Regions from separate parts of the Rhizobium sp. RU35A genome, predicted to be linked through region 1. Evidence: predicted binding sites of a transcription regulator. Region 1 holds the regulator's gene; the other holds the start of a gene.

Region 1 (7,844 bases):
CCAAACCGCGCCAGAGGGCTTCAAAACCCCTTTAATTTTGATCCTGCTTGCGAGCAAGCATCGCCTTGAGCGCGGAAATGACCTTCGCGGCCTTTTTGTTGTCCACGAACCGCAGCGCGCCAACTTTGTGAAATCGGCCAAGCCACTTGTTTAGCTCGACATCATCAGGATCATCAGACCCCTTCCATTTGACCCATAGCGAACGGATAAGATCGATCTGGGGCGGTGTCGCCATCGTCGGTCGGTAGCCATAGGTTCGCTTCGTCCAGGTGGAACGGAAACCGCATGCCGTCATGTACCGCATGACATGATTGAAGCCCGACAAATCCAGATTGGCCGTACTCTCCGCTTTACCGTACCGGGCAAGGATCGCCCGGTAGTCTTCGTCGCTCAACCCCAGATCACGCTTTGCCACATGAAGGAGTGCGATCTGCTTTTTGGTAATGCCGTTTGAACTTGCGCGCACGATCATTATCTCTCCCTCCGAGAGTGCTCGTCCCGTGTGAGGGCGAAAGTAGCAAGGTATGCCTCGTAATCCTGTTGGGATCTGAACGCCTCTGGCGATAACGGCTTGCGGCGAAAGTCCTCGCTGGTTTTCAGTTTGGATAGCGATATCCGGCTCAAGTCGAATTCAAGTTCGTCGGATAACTGGCTCAGAGCATCCATCTTCCCGTCTACGTATTCATAAAAAGCGGAAAATATAGAAGTCAGGTCTTGGTAATCCTGCTCCATATTTCGGATGCTGTGGCACGCGTTATCTTCATAAACTTGCATCACGCGACACATGGCGCGAACGTGCCTTTCCGTATCCCTGATGATACTGGAAACCGTCATTTCGCTTTGCGGCAGGCCTGTGCGAAGCATGCTGTGTTCGGAATGTTTTTCCTTCATTGTCGTCCTCATTTTGGCATAGCTCCGCCTACGCCGCACAAAGGTGCGAAGCCTCGGGTTTCAGGTGATGTGAACTTTCAGGAAGCGGCGATCAGGCCGCTTCGGATTTCAAAAGCTGCGGTGATCCGAGCTTCGGATTACCTTCTAAAACTGCGCGGATATGGGCCAGTTTGATTCCGCCGCCGCTATGGGTTAGCAGCTTCGCGCTCTCGAGCAGTTGGCCCAAAAGGCGGGCGCTGGTCTGAGTGCCGTAGTTTGAGACTGCCTTGTAAGTGTCCATGCCCTCAACGCCATAAGCGGCGGCAATTAGCTGGCAGTCGTGTTCTGTCAAAGGGTTGAGGACGATTTCCATCCCTACCCGGCTGTCAATTTGTTCCCATGCGGCTTTGTCAATCCGCGACCCCGCAAGGCGTACGCCATTACCGCTCATAACCAGCGCGAGGTTGCAGGTTTCTTGGATATTCAGCAATTCACGCTGTGCCGTTGCGACGAGGTTTTGCACCTCATCTACGACCAGAAGCTTGCGCGGTCGCTTATGAGCCAAACCGTCCCAATTTCTGTCTTCGAACGTCGAAATGACTTCGGCGAACAAGTCGCGGGTGAACTTCTTGTCGGTAAGACGCCCTGCCGCTTCCAGCAGCATGCGGTACATATCCGGCGTGCTGTTCTGCGCCTGCCCTACGTGGCAATAGACCCCGCCAAGCTCCTGCGATAGATAGTACAGGGCCGTGGTTTTGCCGCAGCCAGGAGGGCTGATAATACGTGTAGGCCATCCGAAGTTCCGCGCATAAGCGATACCGCCACGGATATCGTGCACCGGCGCGATTTCAACGAAGAGGCTACGATCCGGGACTTTTGGCTTGGAGAGACGCATTAGAGGCCCTTTCCACTGATTGCGGTATTGATCATGAGCATTCGAGCCTCACGAAGGCGCTGCTGCTCTTCTTCCATTTGCTGGCGCGTCTTTTTGGCCGTCTTGCTCGGCACGATGGCCCGTTCCCGGTTCCAATCCACATCGACCGAGATCAGCGCGGCAGGTGGGTTCGGGACGACATCCGGCGTTGACTTGCCGATGTCGATCAGCTTTTCCAGCGGATCGATGTCAGGCACCGAACGCTTCATCTCGCGAAGAGCGCGCTTGCGGTTCTTGTCGCGGGCGGCACTGGTCTGTGCGCCTCTCGGATCATCGTACGGGAGTTGGACGTTCGGCTTTGCCCAACCAATCCGTTCTCCCTGGAGCGTTTCCACCAGCAGCTCATTGAAGCCGTGATAGGCTGGCACGCGGACGATGACTGTGTTTTCGAAGCATCTGTCGAGTTCGTCGCATGTCCATTCCCGCCCGTCCAGGCTGAAGACATGTTTACTCAGCTTGCGCTTTTCCGGCTTGGTGAACGCCATGTAGAACTGAGCTTCATCGATCAGCGTTGCCGCCCATCCATCCTTCACATGCGCGGCAAATGCCTGTTCTGGCGACTTTCCGCCCAAAGCACCGCCCTGCGGCAGACGCTCGTAGGCACTGAGAAGCCCGAAAACCGTTTCGCAGAAGGCGTCGAAACCGTCCTCGAACGGCGGCATCGGCTTCCCGAGTTCGCGCCGCTTCGGGTTCATGCGGTTGTCGTCTATCCAGCCTGGAATGTGCCGGAAATACTGCTGGTTCATCTGCCGGAAGAAGCCTTCGACCACCTTGGCGGAGGCGTTGTATGGCTTGGCGCGAATGACGCGGGCGCGATCCTCGGAATTGAAGGTCGTCACACTGCAATTGAGCTTCAAGGCGTCTTCAAGATAGTCCGCGAACCCGTATTCCGAGCCGTTGTCGCAATAAAGCTTCTGCGGCATGCCGAAGGCCGGATGCTGGCACATGCGCTTGAAAGCATCGATCACATCGACATTGCGCACCCCGCCCCGCTCATTCAGGAATACCAGATCGCCGAACACGCGGTTCGTTGCCACGTCATGGAAGGCGAGAAATTTCGGCGTGGCACAGGTGCCGTTCTCCCGGCGCACCATGACGTTGATATGGTGCACGTCCATGACGACGATTTCCATGGGCTGGAGACCGGCGATCGTGCGGCGGATACGGGGCTTGTTATCCTCGCTGGCCTTGCGGTCGAAATCATGCCGGTAGACAGCCTTGAAGCGCGCCTCTTGCGTGATCAGAGCATCGGGAATGCCGAAGAGCTTTTCCGCTTGTGCATTGTCATCCACCGGATAACCGTAGGCCGCTGTCAGGCGGCGCAACTCGGCGGACGCCATGAACTGGATGATCTTGCGCGTTGTTCCCTTCACGATCAGCCCGCGAATGAACTGCACGATATCCTCGGCAATGGTTTCCTTGGCGAAATCGTCAAAAGGAACGGCGTTCGACCAATACTGGTTGATGAATACCCGTTTCTGCCCCTTGTCGCGCCGGACCTTCTGCGCAAGCGCGTGAATGCCCTCGTTCTCGTAAATCTCGATCCACCTGTAGAGGGTGGATTTTGTCAGCTTGCGCCGCGATCCCGTCCAATCGAGCTTCCATTCACCGTCGAGCTTATCGATTACCGCCCTGCGTTCCGGGCTGCGGAACGGGTGAGCCAATGCCGGGGCGATGATCTCGTATTTCCAGGCCCGTTCGAAGCGGGCCGTATCATCGCCAAGACGGAGCCTTGAAACGGCCTCATCGGTCATTTGAAAGGCCTTCAAACGCTCCTGGAGATGCGGCGGAAGGCTGGAAACCTTGACCTGATATTGAATGCCGGATCGACCGCCGCGACCGTGGAAGGTTCGGACTTCAAGGGGGTGGCCATGCCAGGACATGCTTCGCCCGACCATTATCCTGTGGCAGCCACGACGAGCGTTTCGCTGATCGACGCCATACAAGCTCGCCAAGATTTGGCTGTCGATCCACTCCATCTTAAGCGGCCTTCAAGCCCGGAATGGTCGAAGGACTCTCTTCCTTCAGACCCAAGTCAACAGCGATGCGGTGACTGACACCACGCTTCCCACCCAGAGAACCGTTCAAAACCGCATAGACTGTGCGGGGATTGTAGCCTCTCCGCTCTGCCCATTCCCTGATGCTGATGCCTGCACATTCAAACTGTCGTTTGACATCTTCCCGGTTACTGATCATAGCAATCTCCTAGATGTTTCGCTGTCGAAGCACTCCATCAATATGTTTCAAAGGTGTCACATGTCAACACGAAAAAGTTTCGATAACGAAGCATCCAAGGCAATTGGGAAGCGGATTAGAGAAATTCGTGGTGACAAAACTCAAGCGGAGTTCGCCAACCTCGTCGGTGTGGATCGTGCAACATTATCGAACTACGAGAGCGGACGCAGACAACCCAATAGTGAAATTATCAAGAAGATAGCAGGAATAGGAAACGTAACTGTTGCCGCCTTGATTTTTGGCGAATACAAAACCCCATTTGAAGAATATCAAATGTCTATCAACCGAAGCATTGCTCAAGCTTCTGCGGAAAATCCGGGGTTCATACCAAAATGGTACATATCTCAGGACGAGATAGACGTAATTTTCTCGCTGAGGCGGATGTATGACGATGATGCGCGGCTAAGCATCATTCAAGAGATCGTCAACAAAGCCGAGGAATCCATAGATCATGACCGCGAACTAGATCAGGGTAAGGTTCCCCCCTATGGAGAAGCCGCTGTTGAGCGGTTGCGAGCGATACTCCAAACAGGGCGTTTCAACGAGGGATACGACCCGGAAGTTCAGTATTGGGCAACCCTCTGGGAAGAGGTGAAAAGCCCGCACAAAAAGGATTAGATTGATCACTATCCGCAAAGGTATCCGCAATCTTTTCGATCTGCGGACAAAAACATGGACGCTATCCCCAATAATGCAAGCCAACTCAGTTACTTAACCATTATGCCGGAACGGCGCAAAACGCTTCCACCGATTGGCGCATTGCGCACCCCCATTTTCCAACGAAAAATCTTTATAAATCAAGCGCGCAGGCCCGTTTTCATTCCAGAATAATTATGCGCGCCATTCCCGATTAATTATCGCGCCTCCATCAGCCGGTCACCCCAAAAACACCCGGCTTTTGGGGGCTTGCAGAACACATAAGGAACAGATAGGGTCTGTTCTGTATTTGTTTCGGGCTCGGGGTTGCCATATGCTGACACGCAAACAACAGGAACTGCTTCTGTTCATTCATGAACGCATGAAGGAGTCCGGTGTGCCGCCCTCCTTCGACGAAATGAAGGATGCGCTTGATCTGGCGTCGAAGTCCGGCATCCACCGGTTGATCACAGCCCTGGAGGAGCGCGGTTTCATTCGCCGCCTGCCAAACCGTGCCCGCGCGCTGGAAGTAATCAAGCTGCCGGAATCCTATGTGCCGCCGGCCCAGCCCCGTCGCGGCTTCTCACCCAGTGTTATCGAAGGCAGTCTCGGCAAGACGCCGCCCGCCAAGTCCGCCGCATCAGCGGCACCTGCGGAAGAATATACGGGAACGGCAACTGTTCCTGTCATGGGACGCATTGCTGCCGGCGTGCCCATCTCGGCCATCCAGAACAATACGCATTCGATTGCGGTACCGATAGAGATGCTGGGAACCGGCGAGCATTACGCACTCGAAGTGAAGGGCGATTCGATGATCGAGGCCGGCATTCTCGACGGCGATACGGTCATCATCCGCAATGGCAGCACAGCCACGCCCGGCGATATCGTGGTGGCGCTGGTGGATGACGAGGAGGCAACCCTGAAGCGGTTCCGCCGCAAGGGGGCCTCGATCGCACTGGAAGCGGCCAATCCGGCCTATGAGACCCGGATCTTCGGACCGGACCGGGTGAAGATACAAGGCAGATTGGTCGGCCTTATCCGCCGCTATCACTGACCAGCCGGCGCACCGGTTCCGGCACATCTGTCTCGAAGCTGCGGCGTCGCCAGTCATAGCTGCGATGAACGCTCCAGGGGCGCTCATGTGACATGATGGCAGCTTCCGCGCGCCAGTCTTCGACTCGTCGGCTGTCGCGAAAACGAACGATCAGGGATCCGGTGCGGCGCAAGGTCTGGGCGCTCAGCAGGAGAGCGCCGGAACGGCACTCATCGAAGCGGGCCTGTGGCGCAATGACGAGATCTGCGCGGTCGCAAGCGGTTCCGGTGAGACGATTGTCCTCAACGGTTATGAGTGTCGCCCCCTGCGAGGTGATCGCAAGACAGCCGGACGAGGGAAGACATACAAAGCGTCCCGGCTGTTTTTCGGCGTCTCTGCGCAGGGTCTGCAGGATGGTTTCCGCCTCGCCGGCCTTCAGCGGCACTTTGGCAGCGGCTCGCTGAGACTGTCTGTCGGTCGTCGTCGTGACAGTTGACGCCGGCTCCCGTTCTGTTTGCTCGATTCTCTTATTCTGTGCAGAACCCCTCTGGATTCCAGGGGCTGCCTTTCGGTTGGCCGCAGCGTCAGGCGGCGGCGACAACAGGCGCGGTGCGCTGGTCTGTTCGATGCGCAACGCATCCTGCCATTGCCGGTATAGAAAATCCGAAGGTCGGCGCCGGTTGGTCGCCGCGGCCTGCCCGTCCAGAAGGGCAACGAGGATCCCATCCTCCGAGACGAGCAGATCCGGCGAACTCGCACGCTCCGGAATGATCGTCATGGCGACAGCGGCCAGGATCAGCGGCAGACCAAGCAGACGCAGGCGCGTCCGAAGCAGCGTGAGCAGCAGGAAGCCGGCCGAGGCCAGCGGCAGGAAGCCAGCTGGCGGTCGCCCCGTCGCCACCTCGCCTCCCCAGCCTGCGACCGTTTCGGCAATCGCGATCACGCCCTGCAGCGCCCATCCCATCAGTGTCAGGAAAGGGACATCAAGCCCCAGGGGCATCAGCAGCATGCCGACCAATCCGGCCGGCATCACGACAATCGAAATCAGCGGCATGGCTGCCAGATTCCCCGCAAGACCATAGGCGGCCAGCCGGTGAAAATGAGCAAGCGAGAAGATTGTCGTCGACAGCATGCCGATCAGCGAAGTGGCCAGCACGCCCGCCGCGAAGCCGAACAACGGCAGGACGAGTCGCCCGAGGAATGAGTGCGCGCCCGCAAGCAGCCCGCGATCCTCCCAAGCTCCACCGCGCATCCAGACCTCATAGCCGGCCACGAGGGCAACAGTTGCCGCAAACGACATCTGAAAGCTTGCGCCCAGCACGGCGGATGGCGTCAGGACCAGAATCAGCACGGCTGCGAGGGCCACATTGTGCAGGCTGATCGAGGGCCGGTCGAACAGAACCGAGGCCAGCATGATGACCATCATCACGTAGGCACGTTCGGCCGAGACACCGAAACCGGAAATCAGGTAATAGGCCGTGACCAGTAGAAGCGCACCCAGGGCGGCAATCTTCTTGATCGGCACACGCTCGGCAAAGCCAGGGATGAGGCTGAGGGCTCCCCGCAGACCAACGAAGGAAATGCCGGCCGCCAGCGCCATGTTGAGCCCGGAGATCGCCACGATATGGGCAAGGCCGGCAAGGCGCAGCGCCTCCACGGTGGCTGGCGAAATCGCCCGCCGCTCATCCGTCACAATCGCGGCTGCAAAGGCACCGGCATCGCCCCCGACCACATCACGGATGCGCTGGCCGATGCTGGCACGCAGATCGAAGAGTGCGCCGTGCAACCCGGCCAGAAAGCCGCCTGGCGGTTCCGCCACGCCCAGGATGAGCGGACGCCCGTAGAAGAAGCCGACCGCACCGGTTCCTTCGAAATAGGCGGTGAAGCCGAAATCCAGCAGGCCCGGAAGCGCGGGCCCGGAGGGGGGAGACAGGCGCACACGCCCCTCGATCCGCGTGCCCGATGCCAGGGGTTCATGCGGCGCGCGCCACAGGAGCGCCACCCGCTCGGGGGGCCGGGAGAGTACCGGCTCGAAAGTTCTGAGAACATGCACCGTATAGCGCCAGCGGCCGCCCGCCACAGCCTCACGCCGCTCCACCACCCCCTCCAACCGCGTCACGACGGCTTGATCGAGAA
Region 2 (7,844 bases), on a different contig from region 1:
GAATGACCGGACCGACACCGGCATTGGAAGGCCAGAAGATTTCCGGCCAGCCCGTCAGGTCGATGCGGACCTTGGAGCCAGGCCCCATGACGGTTTCATAAATCAGGGTACCGGTGACATGCGAGGAGATGCCGAGCGGCGGATTGACGGCCTGCGTCACTTCCGAATGCCCGGTGACGATGCTCTTCGGCGTGTAAACCGTCAGGCTGAGCGTGTTGACCGGAGCCCCCGGCGCACCCTCCGAGCGCAGCGGCAACAGGAACAGACCCATTTTCTGAACACCTTCGATGGCCATGAAATTTCCTCCCTTTTCTATGGCGTACGATTTTCTGTGACGTAAATTCCCGAACATTGATCTCCTCTAAATCAACCTCCGGGCGCAATAATTATGCGCGTATTGCGAAATTATACAACCTTAAGAATTCAGGGAATTCTGCGTGCGGCAAGTCAAATGGACATCAATACAGCGGGAGGATTGCGTTATCGCTGTGGAGTTTACGAAAAAATCATGACGCGGCACCAAGCACATGCAGAAGGTCTTCACGGAACCGCGCATCTTCCGCCTGCCGTGCCTGAGGATCGGGAAGGCGCAGCAGATAAGACGGATGCACCGTGACCAGCAGCCGGCGCCCCTCCGTCATGCCGAGCATCTGGCCGCGTACGTCTGACAGACGGCGCCGCTCTCCGGTCAACGAGAAATAGGCGGTCGCGCCGAGGGCAACGATCAACCGGGGGCGGATCAGATCCACCTCCTGTTTCAGCCACCAGCGGCATTGGGCAATCTCCGCTTCGTTCGGCTTCTGGTGGATGCGCCGCTTGCCGCGCGGTTCGTACTTGAAGTGCTTGACCGCATTGGTGACGTAAAGCGCGGCGCGCTTCACGCCGATCTCGGAAAGAACCGCATCGAACAGTCTGCCGGCCGGGCCGACGAAGGGATGTCCGGAAAGATCCTCTTGGTCACCGGGCTGTTCGCCGACCACCATCACGCGCGCATCCTTCGGTCCCTCGCCGAACACGGTCTGCGTGGCGTGGCAATGAAGGGGGCAGCGGGTGCAGGCGCGTGCCGCCTCGCGCACCGCTTCCCATGAGCCCGCCGGCACAATGTCGTCCGCCCCGCGTTCCGCCTGCCGCGCCTGCAGGCGCGCATGGAAGGCCGGCGGCTGCGAGGTGGCCCTTTCCGCCATTTCCCGCACCTTCGCCTCTGCATTGGCGATGAGTTCAGGAATAAGCTCGGCCTCCGGCAGGTTCTTCCAGTATTTCCGCGGCATTTCCGCGGTCATCGCCTTCACCTTCAGCCGTGCCGGATTGAAGATGTTGGCATAATAGATGCGCCACAGATCGTCCGCATCGTCGCGGATCTCGGGTTTGTCGGCCGGGGCATCGCTCACCGTCAGTTGCTCGCCATCCCAGGCGGCCGATCCCTTCGGCGTCGCGATCACCCAGTCCATGTCGAAGAAGCGGCGGCGGAAGAAGGGCGCCATCCGCGCTACGATGAAATGATCGGGCTCGAACCAGGCCAGGAAGGAGCGGCGGCGGCCGGTCGGATCGCTGGAGGCCACCTCCTTGAAGCGGACGAAGGCCTTCATCTTGTGGCTGTCGCGCCGCACCGATTTTTCCAGCCTGCGCGCCGCCATCACATCCGGATCGGAGACGACCTGCAACAGATGGCGGTCGCCGCGAAGGCGCCACAGCAGCCGATAGAGCAGATCGAACCGCCCCGGCTCAGAATGGCAGATCACGGTTTCCGCCAGGTCCACGAAGGCCGGCGGCACCGTGACCGCCCTTCGCTCCGCCGGCAATGCGAGAGCCTGCCGTTCTGCGAAACCGGAAAGCGCACCGCCCTCCCCGGCGATCCGCCAGGCCACCGCGCCCGGTTCGATGTCATTGAACAGCAGCAGGCGCGCGGCATCGCGCCATTCCTCAAATTCGCCGCGCCCTTTCAGGAAGATCGTCTGCATCAGAATAGCGCCAGCTGTTCCGGTTTCGGCGCAAACAGGTCCCTCAGATCGGAGCGCTCCAGCAGCCGGTTCGGCGTCCAGCCTTCGGCCACGATGAAGGGCTGCACCTTGCGCAACGACACGCCGAGCCGACCGAGATCCTCCAGCCGGATGCGACGGAAACGGCGCGAGGACAGGATGGCATTGACCGTCTTTGTGCCGAAACCCGGCACGCGCAGCAACAGCTCCTTGCCTGCCCGGTTCACGTCCACCGGAAAGCGCTCGCGATGCGCCAACGCCCAGGCGAGCTTCGGGTCGAGGTCGAGATCGAGATTGCCATCTGCGGTCACCGCCGTGATCTCGCCGATCTCGAAGCCATAGAAGCGGTAGAGCCAGTCCGCCTGATAGAGTCGGTGCTCGCGCATCAGCGGCGGCTTGACCAGAGGCAGCTTGGCGGACGCATCCGGAATGGGACTGAAGGCGGAGTAATAGACGCGCTTCAGGCCATAGCTGCCGTAAAGCCTTGCACTGGTGCCGAGAATGGTGGCGTCGTTTGCCCCATCGGCACCGACGATCATCTGCGTGCTCTGCCCGGCCGGTACGAAATGACGGCGCCTCTTCGTGCGCAGCGTAGGCTCGGCCGCATCCTCGATCTTCAGCCGCAATTCGCCCATGGCGCGACGGATGTTTGCCGGCTTCTTTTCCGGCGCGAACCGCCCGATGCCGCTGTCGGTCGGAAGCTCGATATTGATCGACAGGCGGTCCGCATAAAGCCCCGCCTCCTCGATCAGCGCGGCCGAGGCTTCCGGAATGGTCTTCAGATGAATGTAGCCGCGGAAGTTATGGGTGGTGCGCAGCTCGCGCGCAATGCGTACCATTTCCTCCATCGTGTGGTCGGAGGAACGGATGATGCCGGAGGAGAGAAACAGGCCCTCGATATAATTGCGCCGGTAGAATTCCAGCGTCAGCCAGATCACCTCTTCCGGCGTAAAGCGCGCCCGCTCCACATTCGAGGAGGATCGGTTGATGCAATAGGCACAGTCATAGATGCAGAAATTGGTGAGCAGGATCTTCAAGAGAGAGATACAGCGCCCGTCCGGCGCATAGGCATGGCAGATGCCTGATCCTTCCGTCGAGCCCAGCCCGCCCAAGCCCGCGGAATGGCGTTTCGTCGTGCCGCTCGATGCGCAGGAGGCATCGTATTTGGCGGCATCCGAGAGAATGGCGAGACGTTCTTTCAGCGACTTCTTCATTAGCTTGTTCACTATACGTTCTGGTCGTCTCCGTCAAGATGCGGTTACCCCGGCGACAGACCACCTTGCTCGTGCTGGGCGGCGCCCTATTTCGAATTTTCTGGAAATTCGCGTCACGATTCTGCTATGATTCGCGAAGTTCAGGTTTTCACAGGGTTCCGGGGCATCCCTCCGGGACCTGTTTCTTTTTGTGGCCGCCGGTTGCGGCCATGAGACTGAGGAAAAGAGAAATGGTTGATAAGGTACCGATGACGCCGTCCGGATTCGCCAAGCTGCAGGAAGAACTGCGCTGGCGCCAGCAGGAGGAACGTCCCCGCATCATCGAGGCCATTGCCGAAGCCCGCGCCCATGGCGACCTTTCGGAAAATGCCGAGTACCATGCCGCCAAGGAAGCGCAGAGCCACAACGAAGGCCGCATCACCGAGCTGGAAGACCTGACGGCGCGCGCCGAAGTGATCGACCTTACCAAGATGTCCGGCTCCAAGATCAAGTTCGGCGCCCGGGTCAAGCTCGTGGATGAAGATACCGAAGAAGAGAAGGTCTACCAGATCGTCGGCGACCAGGAAGCCGATGTGAAGGAAGGCCGCATCTCCATCTCCTCACCGATTGCGCGCGCGCTGATCGGCAAGGAAGTGGGCGACAGCATTGAAGTGAACGCACCCGGCGGCTCCAAGGCCTACGAAGTGCTGTCCGTCAGCTGGGGCTGAGAGCCCCTGATCCTGTGACACGCGATCTCGCACAGGTCGAGGTCATCGCCCCGCACTTCAAGCGAAGACTGTCGGGCGTGACCTCCACCGTCATCCAGCTGGTGCCAGTTCAAAACAGCCTCGGCCAGAAGGTCGTAACCTTCGGGCCGGGCCTGCCCTCGCATCTGCCGTCGATGTCTGCCGCCGACCTGTGGCGCCTGTGGCGTTCGCCCGCCGGACGCCGTTACCGGGTCTGGCATGCGCGGCGCAATATCGAGATGCTGCCCGGCATTCTGCTGCGCGATGTGCTGCGCATGCCGCTGAAGCTCGTCTTCACCTCGGCCTCGCAGCGCAGGCATACCGGCTGGACGAAATGGCTGATCTCGAAAATGGACCGGGTAATCGCCGTCTGCCAGAAAACCGCGTCCTATCTGGAGCGGGAGAGCACCGTCATCCTGCACGGCATCGATCTCGAGCGCTTTTCGCCCGCCGGGGACAAGGCGGCCGCGAAACAGGCGCTCGGCCTCCATCCGGCCCGCCGCCATGTCGGCTGCTTCGGCCGCGTGCGCCATCAGAAGGGCACCGATCTCTTCGTGGATTCGATGATCCGGCTTTTGCCCGACCATCCGGACTGGGTGGCGGTGGTCGCAGGGCGCGCCACCGCCAAGCATGTTGCCTTCGAGGATGAACTGAAAGCGAAGGTGAAGACCGCCGGCCTTGGCGATCGCATCCTCTTTGTCGGCGAGCACACCAATATCAACGACTGGTACCGGGCGCTCGATCTGTTCGTCGCGCCACAACGCTGGGAAGGCTTTGGGCTGACCCCGCTCGAAGCCATGGCAAGCGCCGTGCCGGTGATTGCCGCCGATGTCGGGGCCTTTGCCGAACTGATCCTCGACGGAGAGACGGGCCGGATGGTGGAGCGCGGTTCGCTCGACAGCTTTGTCGATGGCATAACCCCCTATCTTGCAGACCAGACGCTCTGCCGCGAGCACGGCGCGCACGCCCTCGCCCATATGCGCGCCCATTTTTCCATCGAGCGCGAAGCGAAAGCGATCGGCGAGGTCTATGCGGACCTGCTGGACGCCGGATGAGGCCATCGTGACCATCTACGTGATCAATCTCGACCGCGCCACCGAACGCATGGCCCGCATGCAGGTGCTGCTCGAGGCGCGCGGCCTGCCCTTCCGGCGGATCCCCGCCGTGGACGGAAGGGCTCTGCCGCAGGAGACGCTGGCCGAATGGTCCGGCCGGCATGCCGATGGCAGCCTGATCCTGTCCCCCGGCGAAATCGGCATCCTGCTCAGCCAGCGGGAGGCCTGGTCGCTGATCGCGGCGGAGGGCGTTCCCGGCATCGTCTTCGAGGATGATATCCATCTGGCCAAGGGTGCGGAAACCCTGCTCGCGAACCTCGCCTGGCTGCCCGCCGATGCCGATCTCGTGAAATTCGAAACCACCGGCCGCAAGATTGCCGTGTCGCGCCGGCAGCAGGCGATTGCGCCCGGCATCCAGCTCGCCAGGCTCCGCAGCGCCCATCTCGGCGCCGCCGGCTATATCGTGACGCCGGCAGCCGCCCGGCGTCTGCTGGCAGTGGTGCGGCGGATCGACCGGGCCGTCGACCACGAGATTTTTGATCCCGTCGCCCCCCTGTTCGCGGAACTGACCATCTACCAGACGATCCCGGCGCTGTGCATTCAGGACCAGTTCGTCCGCCGCCAGCAACTGGGTCTCGGCGGAGAGATCGAGCGCGCCTGGGCGATCGAGAAGAAGAAGCGGAAGCTCCCCCTGCCGCAAAAGGTTCTGCGCGAAGGGCGGCGGCTTGGTACGCAGTTCGCCTTCGCCTGGGCCGGCTCGCCGCTCAATCCCCTGAGCAAATCGACCACGCTGCGCGTGCCCTTTGCGGGGGACGCCTGAACCCTCACACCTCCACCAGCCCCAGCTTCTTCACCTGGCGGATGGTCAGCATGGTGCGCACGGTATCGACATGTTCGTTGGCGGCCAGCACCTCGATCACGAAGTCCTGGAAGCTGGTCAGGTTTTCGGCCGTGCAGCGCAGCAGGAAATCGCTGTCGCCGGAAACCATCCAGGCCTCGCGCACGATCGGCCAGCTCTGGGCGAGCGCCGCGAAGGCCTTGAGATTGGCTTCCGACTGATGCTTGAGACCGACCAGGCAGAAAGCAACGAGGTCGAAGCCGAGCTTCGGGCCGTTGAGGATCGCGGCATAGCCCTCGATCACGCCCGCCTCTTCCAGCTTGCGCACGCGGCGCAGGCAGGGCGGCGCGGAAATGCCGACGCGCTCGGCCAGTTCCACGTTCGTCATGCGGCCATCCCGCTGCAGTTCGCGCAGGATCTTGATGTCGATGGCGTCGAGTTCAGCTCTGAGCACGGGAAACCTCATGTCGGTTTTTGCCATGCTATTAGCCAAAGGAATCCCGAACGCAAGGATTGCGCGCAAGATTATGTCGCCATAGCGCACCATTATTGTGCGTAACTTGGTCTGCCATGCCTTCGACGCAGTGCTGACCTTGAATTGGCGCATGGAACGTTCATAAATGAGCGTGAAAGGCGTCGAACGCTTGCGCCTGCACGGCAAGTTGCACGCGCGCGCGATGCCAGCTGAAAGGAAAACTGCAATGTCTGCCCGCCATGCCCACGTTCTCATCATCGGCTCCGGCCCGGCCGGTTATACGGCCGCCATCTATGCCGCCCGCGCCATGCTGAAGCCGGTGCTGATCGCCGGCATGGAACAGGGCGGTCAGCTGATGATCACCACCGATGTGGAGAACTATCCGGGCTTTGCCGATCCGATCCAGGGTCCCTGGCTGATGGACCAGATGCTGAAGCAGGCAAAGCATGTGGGCGCGGAGATCGTCAACGATCTCGTGACCGAAGTGCAGCTGGCGCAGCGCCCCTTCATCATCCGCACCGACTCCGGCCAGGTCTGGACCGCCGATACGCTGATCATCGCAACCGGTGCCAAGGCCAAGTGGCTCGGCATCGAGAGCGAGCAGCATTTCCAGGGCTTTGGCGTCTCCGCCTGCGCCACCTGCGACGGCTTCTTCTATCGCAACCGCGATGTCATCGTGGTCGGCGGCGGAAATTCCGCCGTCGAGGAAGCGCTCTATCTCTCCAATATCGCGAAATCGGTGACCGTCGTGCATCGCCGCGACAGCTTCCGTTCGGAAAAGATCCTGCAGGAGCGCCTGTTCCAGCGCCCGAATGTCGAGGTCGTCTGGAACAGCGAAGTGGCCGAGATCACCGGCGAGCCGGCAAAGCCGCCGATGCCGCCGTCGGTCAACGGCGTGAAGCTGCGCAACACGCTGACCGGCGAGATCAGCGAGCGCGCCACCCACGGCGTCTTCGTGGCAATCGGCCATGCGCCGGCAACCGAACTGTTCAAGGGACAGGTCCGGCTGAAGGACAATGGCTATATGTGGACGGCGCCGGATTCGACGGCGACGAACATTCCCGGCGTGTTTGCCGCCGGCGACGTGACCGACGACACCTTCCGCCAGGCCATCACCGCGGCCGGCATGGGCTGCATGGCAGCGCTTGAAGCGGAACGCTATCTCGCGGGCATCCAGCCCGTGGCCGAAGCAGCGGAGTAACAATGGGCGTGCCACTCGACTGGGACAAATTGCGCATTTTTCACGCGGCGGCGGAGGCCGGCTCGTTTACCCACGCAGCCGACAAGCTCCACCTGTCCCAGTCGGCCATCAGCCGTCAGGTCAGCGCGCTGGAACAGGATGTGGGCGTCAAGCTCTTCCATCGCCATGCGCGCGGCCTCATCCTGACGGAACAGGGCGAGCTTCTCTATCGCACCGCCCATGACGTGCTGCTGAAGCTCGAAAGCGTCAAGGTGCAGCTGACGGAGACGACGGAGAAGCCGAGCGGCAAGCTGCGCGTCACCACCACGGTCGGTCTCGGCCAGGGCTGGCTGACCGACAAGGTGCAGGAGTTCCTGCAGC

What was found. The regulator LexA, encoded in region 1, represses DNA repair genes until DNA is damaged. The targets are predictions, from matches to a motif close to TGTTCNNNNTGTGTTCNG.
Region 2: the regulator LexA is predicted to act here: its motif matches at 3,196-3,213, upstream of F3H95_RS08080 (putative DNA modification/repair radical SAM protein).

Annotation. Positions count from the first base shown of each region.
Region 1 is NZ_FTMR01000007.1:143,031-150,874, forward strand. It holds gene F3H95_RS16720 (regulatory protein GemA) at 32-472, opposite strand; gene F3H95_RS16725 (hypothetical protein) at 472-891, opposite strand; gene F3H95_RS16730 (AAA family ATPase) at 983-1,765, opposite strand; gene F3H95_RS16735 (helix-turn-helix domain-containing protein) at 1,765-3,783, opposite strand; gene F3H95_RS16740 (DNA-binding protein) at 3,785-4,000, opposite strand; gene F3H95_RS16745 (helix-turn-helix transcriptional regulator) at 4,061-4,657, shown strand; gene lexA (transcriptional repressor LexA) at 5,010-5,729, shown strand; gene F3H95_RS16755 (ComEC/Rec2 family competence protein) at 5,710-7,844, opposite strand, start outside.
Region 2 is NZ_FTMR01000002.1:726,018-733,861, reverse strand. It holds gene F3H95_RS08090 (DUF1842 domain-containing protein) at 1-295, opposite strand, end outside; gene F3H95_RS08085 (UdgX family uracil-DNA binding protein) at 507-1,958, opposite strand; gene F3H95_RS08080 (putative DNA modification/repair radical SAM protein) at 1,958-3,190, opposite strand; gene greA (transcription elongation factor GreA) at 3,421-3,897, shown strand; gene F3H95_RS08070 (glycosyltransferase family 4 protein) at 3,912-4,970, shown strand; gene F3H95_RS08065 (glycosyltransferase family 25 protein) at 4,978-5,790, shown strand; gene F3H95_RS08060 (Lrp/AsnC family transcriptional regulator) at 5,795-6,262, opposite strand; gene trxB (thioredoxin-disulfide reductase) at 6,510-7,484, shown strand; gene F3H95_RS08050 (LysR family transcriptional regulator VtlR) at 7,493-7,844, shown strand, end outside.